Regions from separate parts of the Janthinobacterium sp. FT14W genome, predicted to be linked through region 2. Evidence: predicted binding sites of a transcription regulator. Region 2 holds the regulator's gene; the other holds the start of a gene.

Region 1 (4,825 bases), on a different contig from region 2:
ATATCGGGCGTCATCAAGACCGTCATCGTCAGTTCGTGGGCCGACCAGTTCATCGCGCTGTCCAAAGTGTTCTCCAAGGGGGAAATAAAAGTGAGGGGGATGTGAAAACCGGCCCCAGGGGCCGGTGGCAGGGACCGGCTGTTACAGTCCCAGGGTGTCGATGTCGGCCAGCGAGTCGCGGCCCTTGTCGGAAATGTCGTGGCCCTCGCCTTCGGCACGCGCCACGATGTGGGCTTTCTTGCCCAGGAAATAGGCCACGTCCGAGTCCAGCTTGGTCAGCGGATCGACGGCCACGGCGCGCAAGCCCATGATGCAACGGCGCAGGAACAGCAGCTGCTGTGCTTTCTCGGTGATGGACAGGCGGCCATCGCGCGCATAGCTGAGCAGCTTCAGGCCCGACAGGCGCTTGGCATTGCGGGCAACGCAAGCGCTGGGGCGCTCGGTCTTGATGCCGCGTGCAACTTGCTCCAGCGCGTCATATTCATCGGTTGTTAATTTCTCGTTCTTCATTACTTTTCCATAAAAGGCCAGGTGTTCGGCCCCCATGGTACGCGCCCCGCTGCGCATCGGCAACAGGCAACGTGAATCTGACGCCGCCCGCCACGCGGACGGGCGGCGCAAACGCGGGCGCAGCAGCCCTTATTTGTAGCTGCGCAGCAGCAGCCAGGCCAGCCCGCAACCGGCCACGGCACCCGCCAGGACCAGCGCCACGAGGTTTTTGCTGGTGATCGCAGGGCGCCGGCCCAGGTAGATTTTGTTATGCAAGGAATTGCCCATGATGGTCTCCTGTACAAGAATTTTTATGATGTCTCATTATAAGAACAGAATCGTGACGGCCGCATGACACTCGGCAGCCAGAGCTTGATTTGTATCCACTCGGCAACATTTATTGGCTTTTTTGTTGTTTAAATGGCGTGGCGAGAACGGCGCCCCCGCCTTTCATTTCCAATCGGAAATAACCGCGGCGCACGCACCTCGCGGCGCGCAAGGCGCCGCGCAGCATCACCGCAGCGCAACAAGCGCTCAATGCATCTTGACGGGCGGCGGCGGCGGCGTGGGCTCTTCGACGGGCACCGGCTCGACATGCGGCGGCGTTCCCGGCGGCGGCGCGATGGGATCGCCTTCCGGCCGTGGCGGCATATCGGGTTCGGGCGTGCTGTGCGCACGCAGCGGGATCTGACGCAAATGTGGCTGCATGGTGGCCTCCTTTGCCCCACTGTAGCCGATGCGGCCAAATCCTGGCGCCCGCAAGGGGCAAGCGGCACGGGGAACTTATCGGCGCGGCAGCACTCCAACTAGCCACGTATCCCCACCGGCACGAGTGCAAGCGATAGCTCAGCGATGGCGCGCAAAAAAATCCTCTTTATGGCCGAGGCCGTGACCCTGGCCCATGTCGGCCGTCCCCTGAGCCTGGCCCAGGGCCTGGACGAAGATGTGTACGAGGTGCATTTTGCCTGCGCCGACGGATATGATTTTTGTTTCAAGCAAACCCCGTTCAGGCGCTGGCGCATCGACAGTATTTCATCGTTGCAATTCCTGCAGGCGCTGGCCCACGGCAAGCCCGTCTACACGGAAAGTACCTTGCACGCGTACGTGGAAGAAGACCTGCGCCTGCTCAATGCCGTCCAGCCCGATCTCGTGATCGGCGACTTTCGCCTGTCGCTGTCCGTCAGCGCGCGCCTGCAACGCATTCCCTACCTCACCGTCAGCAATGCCTACTGGAGTCCCTATGTGCGCCCGCACTACACGGTGCCCAGCCTGCCCCTGACCGGCATCCTGCCCATCTGGCTGGCCGCCCCCCTGTTCCGCCTGATCCGCCCGCTGGCCTTCGCCTCGCATGCGGTGCCCATGAACCGCGTGCGCCGCCGCCATGGCCTGCCCTCGCTGGGCAGCGACCTGCGGCGCATCTATACGGATGCCGACCGCACCCTGTACGCGGATATTCCGCAACTGTTCCCGCCGCACGCCATGCCGCCCACGCACGACTACCTGGGCGCCATCATCTGGGCGCCGCCGCTCGATTTGCCGCACTGGTGGCAGCGTGCGGAACTGAGCAGCGGACGGCCCATCATCTACGTCACCCTGGGCAGTTCCGGCCAGGGGCAATTGCTGCCGCGCGTGCTGCGCGCGCTGGCGCCGCTGCCCGTCACCGTATTGGCGGCCACGGCCGGCACCATCCGCATCGATGCCGTGCCGCCGAACGCCTATGTCGCGCCCTTCCTGCCAGGCGACGCGGCTGCCCGGCGCGCCAGCCTGGTGATCTGCAACGGCGGCAGCCCCACCAGCCAGCAGGCGCTGACGGCAGGCGTGCCCGTCATCGGCATCGCCAGCAATCTCGACCAGTTCCTCAACATGCACGGCATCATGGCCGCCGGCGCCGGCCTGCTGCTGCGCGCCGACCGCTTCCAGGAAACCGCCTTGCGCCGTGCCGCCACGCGCATGCTCGACGATGGCCAGGCCCGGCTGGCGGCGCGCCAGCTGGCCACGGCATTGCGCGACTATGTGCCCGGGCAGCGCCTGCTGCCCCATATGCACACCCTGCTGGGCTCGTTGCAGCCTGGCGGCCAGCCTTGACGGGCAGCGTCGGTTTTTTTTACAGCGCGTGCGGCAGGGCCTGCACTACGTCAATAAAAGCACGCCAAGTCATTGATTTCAAAAGAACCTCATGCGTTGGCATGGAAGTCGCTAGGTACTGGCCATGAGCACCTGCCGACAGGACTCAAGCACGAAATCCACTCAACCCCATGACGTGAGGTAACCCAAATGAAACGCTCTCATTTAAAACTGATGCCGGCCGCAGCGGCACTGGCCATGCTGTGCGCCGCCGGCAGCGCGCAGGCGGGCGGCTACGGCTATTCCTACAACAACATCTTCGGCCTGCAGATCGCCGCCGCGACGGGCTCGATCACGGCCCTGAACAGCACCACCATCTCGCGCAGCACGGCCACCCTGAATGGCGTGAGCATCATCCAGGGCGGCCCCGGCATACTCGATTCGCCGCGCGCCGCCGTCGGCGCCGTCACCAAGGGCGAGAACGACTTTACGCAACAGGGGCCTACGGCCAATTACTCGCGCGGCGACGCGCAGATCGTCAGCACGCAGTTTCCCTCGTTCCCGCCCGGCTCGACTTCCACGCAAGCCGTCAACGTGGCCGAAGTCCACCTGGCCGATCCCGCGGGCACGGCCGACGCGTCCGGACGCAATGGCTCGACCACGGGCTTTTCCGTCAACTTCGTGGTCGGCTCGCCCACGGCGACGCTGAGCTTTGATTTCCTGTCATCGCCGTTCATGCAGGTTTTCTTGCAAAGCAATGTCGGCTCCCTGTCCACGGCGACGGCCAACCTGGTGGTCACCTTCACCATCACCGATTCAACGGGTGCAACGGTCTTCAACTGGACGCCCGACGGCGTGATCGGCTCGGGCATTTCGGGCGGCACGGAGAGCGCCGACGGCGCCAACCTGAACACCAGCCTGGCGACCAACTTCCTCACGCGCGGCAATCTGTTCACCTACGACCCTTCCGGCTGCGGTACGCCCACGGGCACGGGCGTGGGCACGGGCTGCGGCAGCAACTTCAGCGCCGTCAGCAATGCTTTAACGGCAGGCAACTACACCCTGACCCTGAATGCCGTGGAAAGCGTGGACCTGGTGAAACAGCAAGCGACGCCCGAACCAGGCACCCTGGCCTTGCTGGGCCTGGGACTTGCAGGCCTGGGCTATGCCCGCCGCCGCAAGGTTGCCGCCTGAACCTGGCGACGGGGAGATGCAAAGGCGAGGGGCTGACCTCGCCTTTTTCATGCCGAACCCTGTCGGTTTTCCTTACAGCGCGGCGGCCATGCGGCAAGCGGCCGCTGCGCTGGCTTCCCACCAGCAAAGGATGTCCAAAGGATTTCCATGAGTAAATTTCCCCGCACCCGATTTCGCGCTGCCCTGCTCGCCCTGCTGTTGCTGGCCTGCCAAGGCGGCGCCAGCGCAGCCGCCTACGGTTATTCATACACCAATGTCTTTGGCCTGGTCGTCAGCAATCCCACCGGCTCCACCTCGCTCATCAGCAATGTCGACCTGTCGCGCACCACCGCCACGCTCAACGGCAGCAGCGTCATCCACGGCGGCAGCAATGAAATCGATGCGCAGCAAGCGGCACGGGGCGCCGTCGGCAAGGGACAGAATGATTTTACGCAGCAAGGCATGGGCAAGGCCTCGTATGCGCGCGGCGACGCGCAAATCGTCAGCTCGCAAATCCCCCCTTTTCCGCCTGGCTCGACCAGCACGCATACCGTGAATGCGGCGGAAACCTTCCTGACGGGCGGCGGCAGCGCCGACGCCTCGGGCCGCAATGGTTCCAGCACGGCGATGGCCGTCAATTTCGTCGTGGGCGAACCGGGCGCCACCCTGGCCTTCCAGTTCCAGGCCCTGCCCTTCATGCAGCTATACCTCGATGCGCAGGCAGGCACGGGCTCGGCGGCCACCACCAACATGGCCCTGACGTTTACCATCATCGATGAGAATGGCCAGATCGTCTTCAACTGGGCCCCCGACGGCAGCCTCGGCTCGGGCATCCTGGGCGGCACCGAACTGGCCGACGCCGCCAGCCTGAATACGGGCTACGCGCAAACGCCGCTGACCAGCGGCAGCGTGTTCACCTACGACCCCAGCGGCTGCGGCGCCCCCACGGGCACGGGCATCGGCACGAGCTGCGGCGGGCAGTACGGCGCCGTCACGGACAACCTCGTGGCAGGCAGCTATACGCTGGTATTGAACATGCTGAACAGTTCCGAACTGGCCTACGTGCCCGGCGTCACGCCCATGGCGCTGCCGGGCACCT
Region 2 (4,825 bases):
CGGCAAGCTGGTGGGCGCCCTGCATATCCATGACCTGACGCAAGCGAAGGTGATCTGATGGATAGCGTAGCGGACAACCTGGCGCGGGCGGCCAAGGTCAGACTGATGATCTTTGACGTCGATGGCGTGCTCACCGACGGCAGCCTGCATTTCGGCCCGGACGGCGAGATGATGAAAACGTTTAATGTGTATGATGGCCTGGGCATCAAGCTGCTGCAGGAATCGGGCGTGCAGACGGCCATCATCAGCGCGCGCCGCTCGGCCATCACGGCACGCCGCGCGCAAGACCTGGGCATTACCCATGTGCACCAGGGCGGCCACGACAAGCTGACGCCGTTTCGAGAGTTGCTGGCGTTGACGGGCTTGACGGAAGAGCAATGCGGCTATATCGGCGACGACGTCATCGATGCGCCCATCCTGCGCCGCGTGGGGTTTGCCGTCAGCGTGCCGGGCGGGCGTCCGGAAGTGCAGGGCCTGGCGCACCACGTGACGCAGGCCGGCGGCGGCCGCGGCGCAGTGCGCGAGATCTGCGAATTCCTGCTGCGCGCCCAGGACAACTATGCGCGCGTCATGGCGCCGTTCCTGGAGTGAGGCGCGCCTTGCCGCCCGTGACATTTGAAAGAGTGAAGCCCTATGCGTAAGCCAGGAGGCGCCCATCGCTGGCGCGTGATTTTTACCGTGCTGGGCGCAGTCGTCGTTGCGCTGGGCAGCTTCTGGCTGCTCGAAGTGATGAACAAGAATGGCCAGGACATCACGGCCAGCAAGCATCTGGATGAACCCGACTATTTCATCACCAATTTCAGCCTGGTGCGCATGGACTTGACGGGCAAGCCCAGCTATATCGTGTCGGGCACCAAGCTCACGCACTATCCGCTGGACGATTCGTCCGATATCGACCAGCCCTTCGTGCGCAAGCTCACGCCCGGCATGCCGCCGATGAACATGAATGCGGAACTGGCGCATATCGACCAGGACAATACCCGGCTGCAACTGCACCGCAATGTCGTGATCGACCGCGTGGCCAGTCCGAAGGCGCAGAACCTGACGGTCAGGACGGAAGCGCTGACGGTGTTTCCGGATGAGGAAAGAATGGAAACGGACGTGCCTGTCGATATCCTGACGGGCGCTTCGCGCATCAATGGCGTGGGCATGCAAGCCAATAACGCCACCGGCGTGGTGCAGGTGCACAATGCCTTGCGCATGGTCCTCCCGCCGAAACCGCGCCCGGCCGCGGCGGCAAAATGACAGAATGAAACAAGGAAACCATACTATGAAGAACATCTTGCTGTTGACTCTATTCTCGACCGTCTGCTCGCTGGGCGTGATGGGCGCGGCGCATGCCGAGAAGGCCGATTCCGAGAAGGAAGCCGTCATCACGGCACGCAGCGGCCTGGTCGACGACGTCAAGCAGACGCGCACCCTGACGGGCGACGTGGTGCTGGTCAAGGGCACCCTGACCATGAAGGCGGGCCGCGCCCTGATCACGGAAGATCCGCAAGGCTACCAGTTCATCACCTTCTGGGCAGATCCCGGCAAGCTGGCCACCTTCCGCCAGAAGCGCGATGGCGCGGGCGACCTGTGGGTGGAAGGCGAAGCGGAGCGCGTGGAATACAACAACAAGACGGAAGTGGTGAAACTGTTTTCCAAGGCCAAGCTGACGCGCCTGGAAGGCACGAAGCCGACGGACGTGGCCAACGGCGCCTTCATCTCGTATGACAGCCGCAAGGAAGTGTTTACGATGGAAAATTCCGACAGCGGCACCAGCACCCCGGACGGCGGCAGCGTGCGCATGGTGATCCAGCCGAAGACCAAGGCACCGGCGGCGGAGAAAGCGCCGGCCACGCCTGCGCCAGGAAAGAAATAATGGACAATACACGTTGCGGCAGTACCCTGATCGTTCGCGGGCTGCAAAAAACCTATGGCAAGCGCCAGGTCGTGCATGATGTCTCGCTGCAAGTCGAATGCGGCGAAGTGGTGGGGCTGCTGGGCCCGAACGGCGCCGGCAAGACCACCTCGTTCTACATGATCGTCGGCCTGGTGCCGTCCGATGGCGGCAGCATCGATATCAGCGGCGTGGACATCTCCAGCCTGCCGATCCACCGCCGCGCGCAGATGGGCTTGTCGTATCTGCCGCAGGAAGCCTCCGTCTTCCGCAAGCTGACGGTGGAAGACAATATCCGCGCCGTGCTGGAAATCCAGACCGTCGAAGGCCGTCCGCTGACGAAGGCCGAGATCGAGGTGCGCCTGGATAAACTGCTGGCCGATTTGCAGATTGAGAAGTTGCGCGAAAACCAGGCGCTGTCGCTGTCGGGCGGCGAGCGCCGCCGCGTGGAAATCGCCCGCGCGCTGGCCACCGATCCCCGTTTCGTGCTGCTGGACGAGCCGTTCGCCGGCGTCGATCCGATCGCCGTGATCGAAATCCAGCGCATCGTGCGTTTCTTGAAGGAGCGCAATATCGGCGTGCTGATCACCGATCATAATGTGCGCGAGACGCTGGGTATTTGCGACCGTGCCTACATCATCAACCAGGGCTCGGTGCTGGCGTCGGGACGCCCCGACGACATCATCGCGAACGAGTCGGTACGCCGGGTCTATCTGGGCGAACACTTCCGTATGTGAGCCAATGAAACAATCATTGCAGCTGCGCACTTCGCAGCATTTGGCACTGACGCCGCAGTTGCAGCAATCGATACGCCTGTTGCAATTGTCTACCCTGGAATTGCACCAGGAATTAGAGCAATTGCTGACGGACAATCCTTTGCTCGAGCGCCTCGATGATCCGCTCGACCGTTCGCTGCGCCTGCTGTCCGACGGCGCCCTGAGTTCCACGGCCGCGCCGGCCGAAGCGCCGCCCCAGCCGCCAGGCCAGGAAGCGCCTGCGGCGCCGGCCGAAGGGGAAACCTTTGACGGCGAGGCGGGCGAGGGCCCGGCCGCCGCGGACGGCGGCGACAGCGACTGGAGCGACGCGAGCCGGAGCAAGACGCCCGACGACGAAGATTCCCGCCCACAACTCGAAGCCCATCACTGCACCCTGCGCGAGCATCTGATGGAGCAGATGCGCGTGACGGTGCTCGAATTGCGCGACCGCGCGCTGGTCGAGCTGATCATCGACGCGCTCGACGACAATGGCTACCTGGAAGAGGCGCTCGACGACATCCTGGCGCGCTTGCCGCAAGAGCTGGAAATCGACGTCGACGAGCTGCGCACGGCCTTGTCCCTGCTGCAAAGTTTCGATCCGCCGGGCGTGGGCGCGCGCAATGCGTCCGAATGCCTGGCGCTGCAAATCAAGCGTTTGCCCCATATCGCCATGGTGACGCGGCGCATGGCCCTCGTCATCGTGGAAAAGCACCTGGCCTGGTTTGCCCAGCGCGATTTCAACAAGCTGAAAAAAGCCCTCGATTGCGACGATGAGGACTTGCGCGAAGCGCAGACGGTGATTCGCCAGTGCAATCCGCATCCGGGCGCCGTGTTTGCCTCCGACGTGTCTGACTATGTGGTGCCCGACGTCGTCGTCAAGCGCGCCCGCAATGGCTGGCAAGTCACCTTGAACAACGACGTCATGCCGCGCCTGCGCGTCAATGCCATGTACGCCAACTTGCTCAAGCAGGGCAAGGGGGAGGGGGCCATGGGTGCACAGCTGCAGGAAGCCAAGTGGCTGATCAAGAATATGCGCCAGCGCTTCGACACGATACTGCGCGTGGCACAGGCGATAGTAGAAAGACAAAAGAACTTTTTCTCGCATGGGGCCGTTGCCATGCGTCCCCTTGTGCTCCGTGAAATAGCTGATACACTGGGTTTACACGAGAGTACTATCTCGCGGGTAACAACTCAAAAGTACATGCTGACCCCGCACGGCATGTTCGAGTTGAAATATTTCTTTGGTAGCCACGTCGCCACCGAAGCGGGGGGCGAAGCGTCATCGACGGCGATACGGGCATTGATCGTGCAACTGACAGGAGCAGAAGACCCTAAAAATCCTTTATCCGACAGTAAGATTGCGGACATGCTGGGGGAACAAGGCATGGTGATTGCGCGACGTACTGTTGCCAAATACCGGGAAGCATTAAAAATTCCGCCAGTGAGCCTGCGTAAGTGTTTGTAAGTTTTTTTCGGTTCCTCTGCGGGCCGGATACGATGGACCGCACGAACCCGATCATCTTTAGGAGTGTGTATGAATCTCACCATCAGCGGACATCATCTTGAAGTGACACCAGCCATCCGTGAATACGTACAAACGAAGCTGGAGCGCGTGAAACGTCATTTCGATCAAGTCATCGATATCGCCGTGATTCTGACCGTGGATAACCTCAAAGAGAAAGAAAAACGTCAAAAGGCCGAAGTCAATCTGCGTCTGAGCGGCAAGACCGTCTATGTGGAAAGCCTGGCGCAAGACTTGTATGCCGCGATCGATACCCTGATCGACAAGCTCGACAGGCAAGTGATGAAGTACAAAACCAAAGTGCAAGGGCACGGTAAAGAGGCGATCAAGCATCTGCCAGACAGCTCGGAAGAAGAATTCGCCGCCGCCTGAGCGGGCCGCGACTTTCAACCGGCTGTGATCAACTAAGGGCGCGCATTGCGCCCTTTTTTGCGCCCGTCGCCCTTGCCGGGCCGCGTCATGGGAACGCAATGTTCCGTCCGAAGGCGCTAGAATGTTCCCATACTTACTACTTTCCATCCTGCCATGAGCGACTTCGTCCAGACCTCCATCCGCAACCGCACGGGCCACATCGTGCTCGACCGCCCGAAAGCCTTGAATTCCCTCTCGCTGGACATGGTGCGCGCCCTGAGCGCCGTGTTGCTGGCCTGGCGCGACGATCCGCAG

The links. Region 2 encodes sigma-54, which starts transcription at its own class of promoters, with help from an activator protein. Its sites were predicted from a motif close to TGGCANGNAANCTGCTTT; they were not measured.
Region 1: GCN74_RS19870 (EDSAP-1 family PEP-CTERM protein) is a predicted target of sigma-54. The motif match lies at 2,672-2,689, and genes of this name have one in related genera.

Annotation. Positions count from the first base shown of each region.
Region 1 covers NZ_WFLL01000031.1:69,135-73,959, forward strand. Annotated here, with positions in the region: gene GCN74_RS19855 (acyl-CoA thioesterase) at 1-53, opposite strand, end outside; gene GCN74_RS19860 (hypothetical protein) at 142-510, opposite strand; gene GCN74_RS28835 (hypothetical protein) at 640-777, opposite strand; gene GCN74_RS28840 (hypothetical protein) at 1,024-1,197, opposite strand; gene GCN74_RS19865 (glycosyltransferase) at 1,366-2,574, shown strand; gene GCN74_RS19870 (EDSAP-1 family PEP-CTERM protein) at 2,764-3,747, shown strand; gene GCN74_RS19875 (EDSAP-1 family PEP-CTERM protein) at 3,895-4,825, shown strand, end outside.
Region 2 covers NZ_WFLL01000013.1:67,850-72,674, reverse strand. Annotated here, with positions in the region: gene GCN74_RS11475 (KpsF/GutQ family sugar-phosphate isomerase) at 1-58, shown strand, start outside; gene GCN74_RS11470 (KdsC family phosphatase) at 58-591, shown strand; gene lptC (LPS export ABC transporter periplasmic protein LptC) at 634-1,245, shown strand; gene lptA (lipopolysaccharide transport periplasmic protein LptA) at 1,271-1,864, shown strand; gene lptB (LPS export ABC transporter ATP-binding protein) at 1,864-2,619, shown strand; gene GCN74_RS11450 (RNA polymerase factor sigma-54) at 2,624-4,102, shown strand; gene hpf (ribosome hibernation-promoting factor, HPF/YfiA family) at 4,172-4,531, shown strand; gene GCN74_RS11440 (enoyl-CoA hydratase/isomerase family protein) at 4,685-4,825, shown strand, end outside.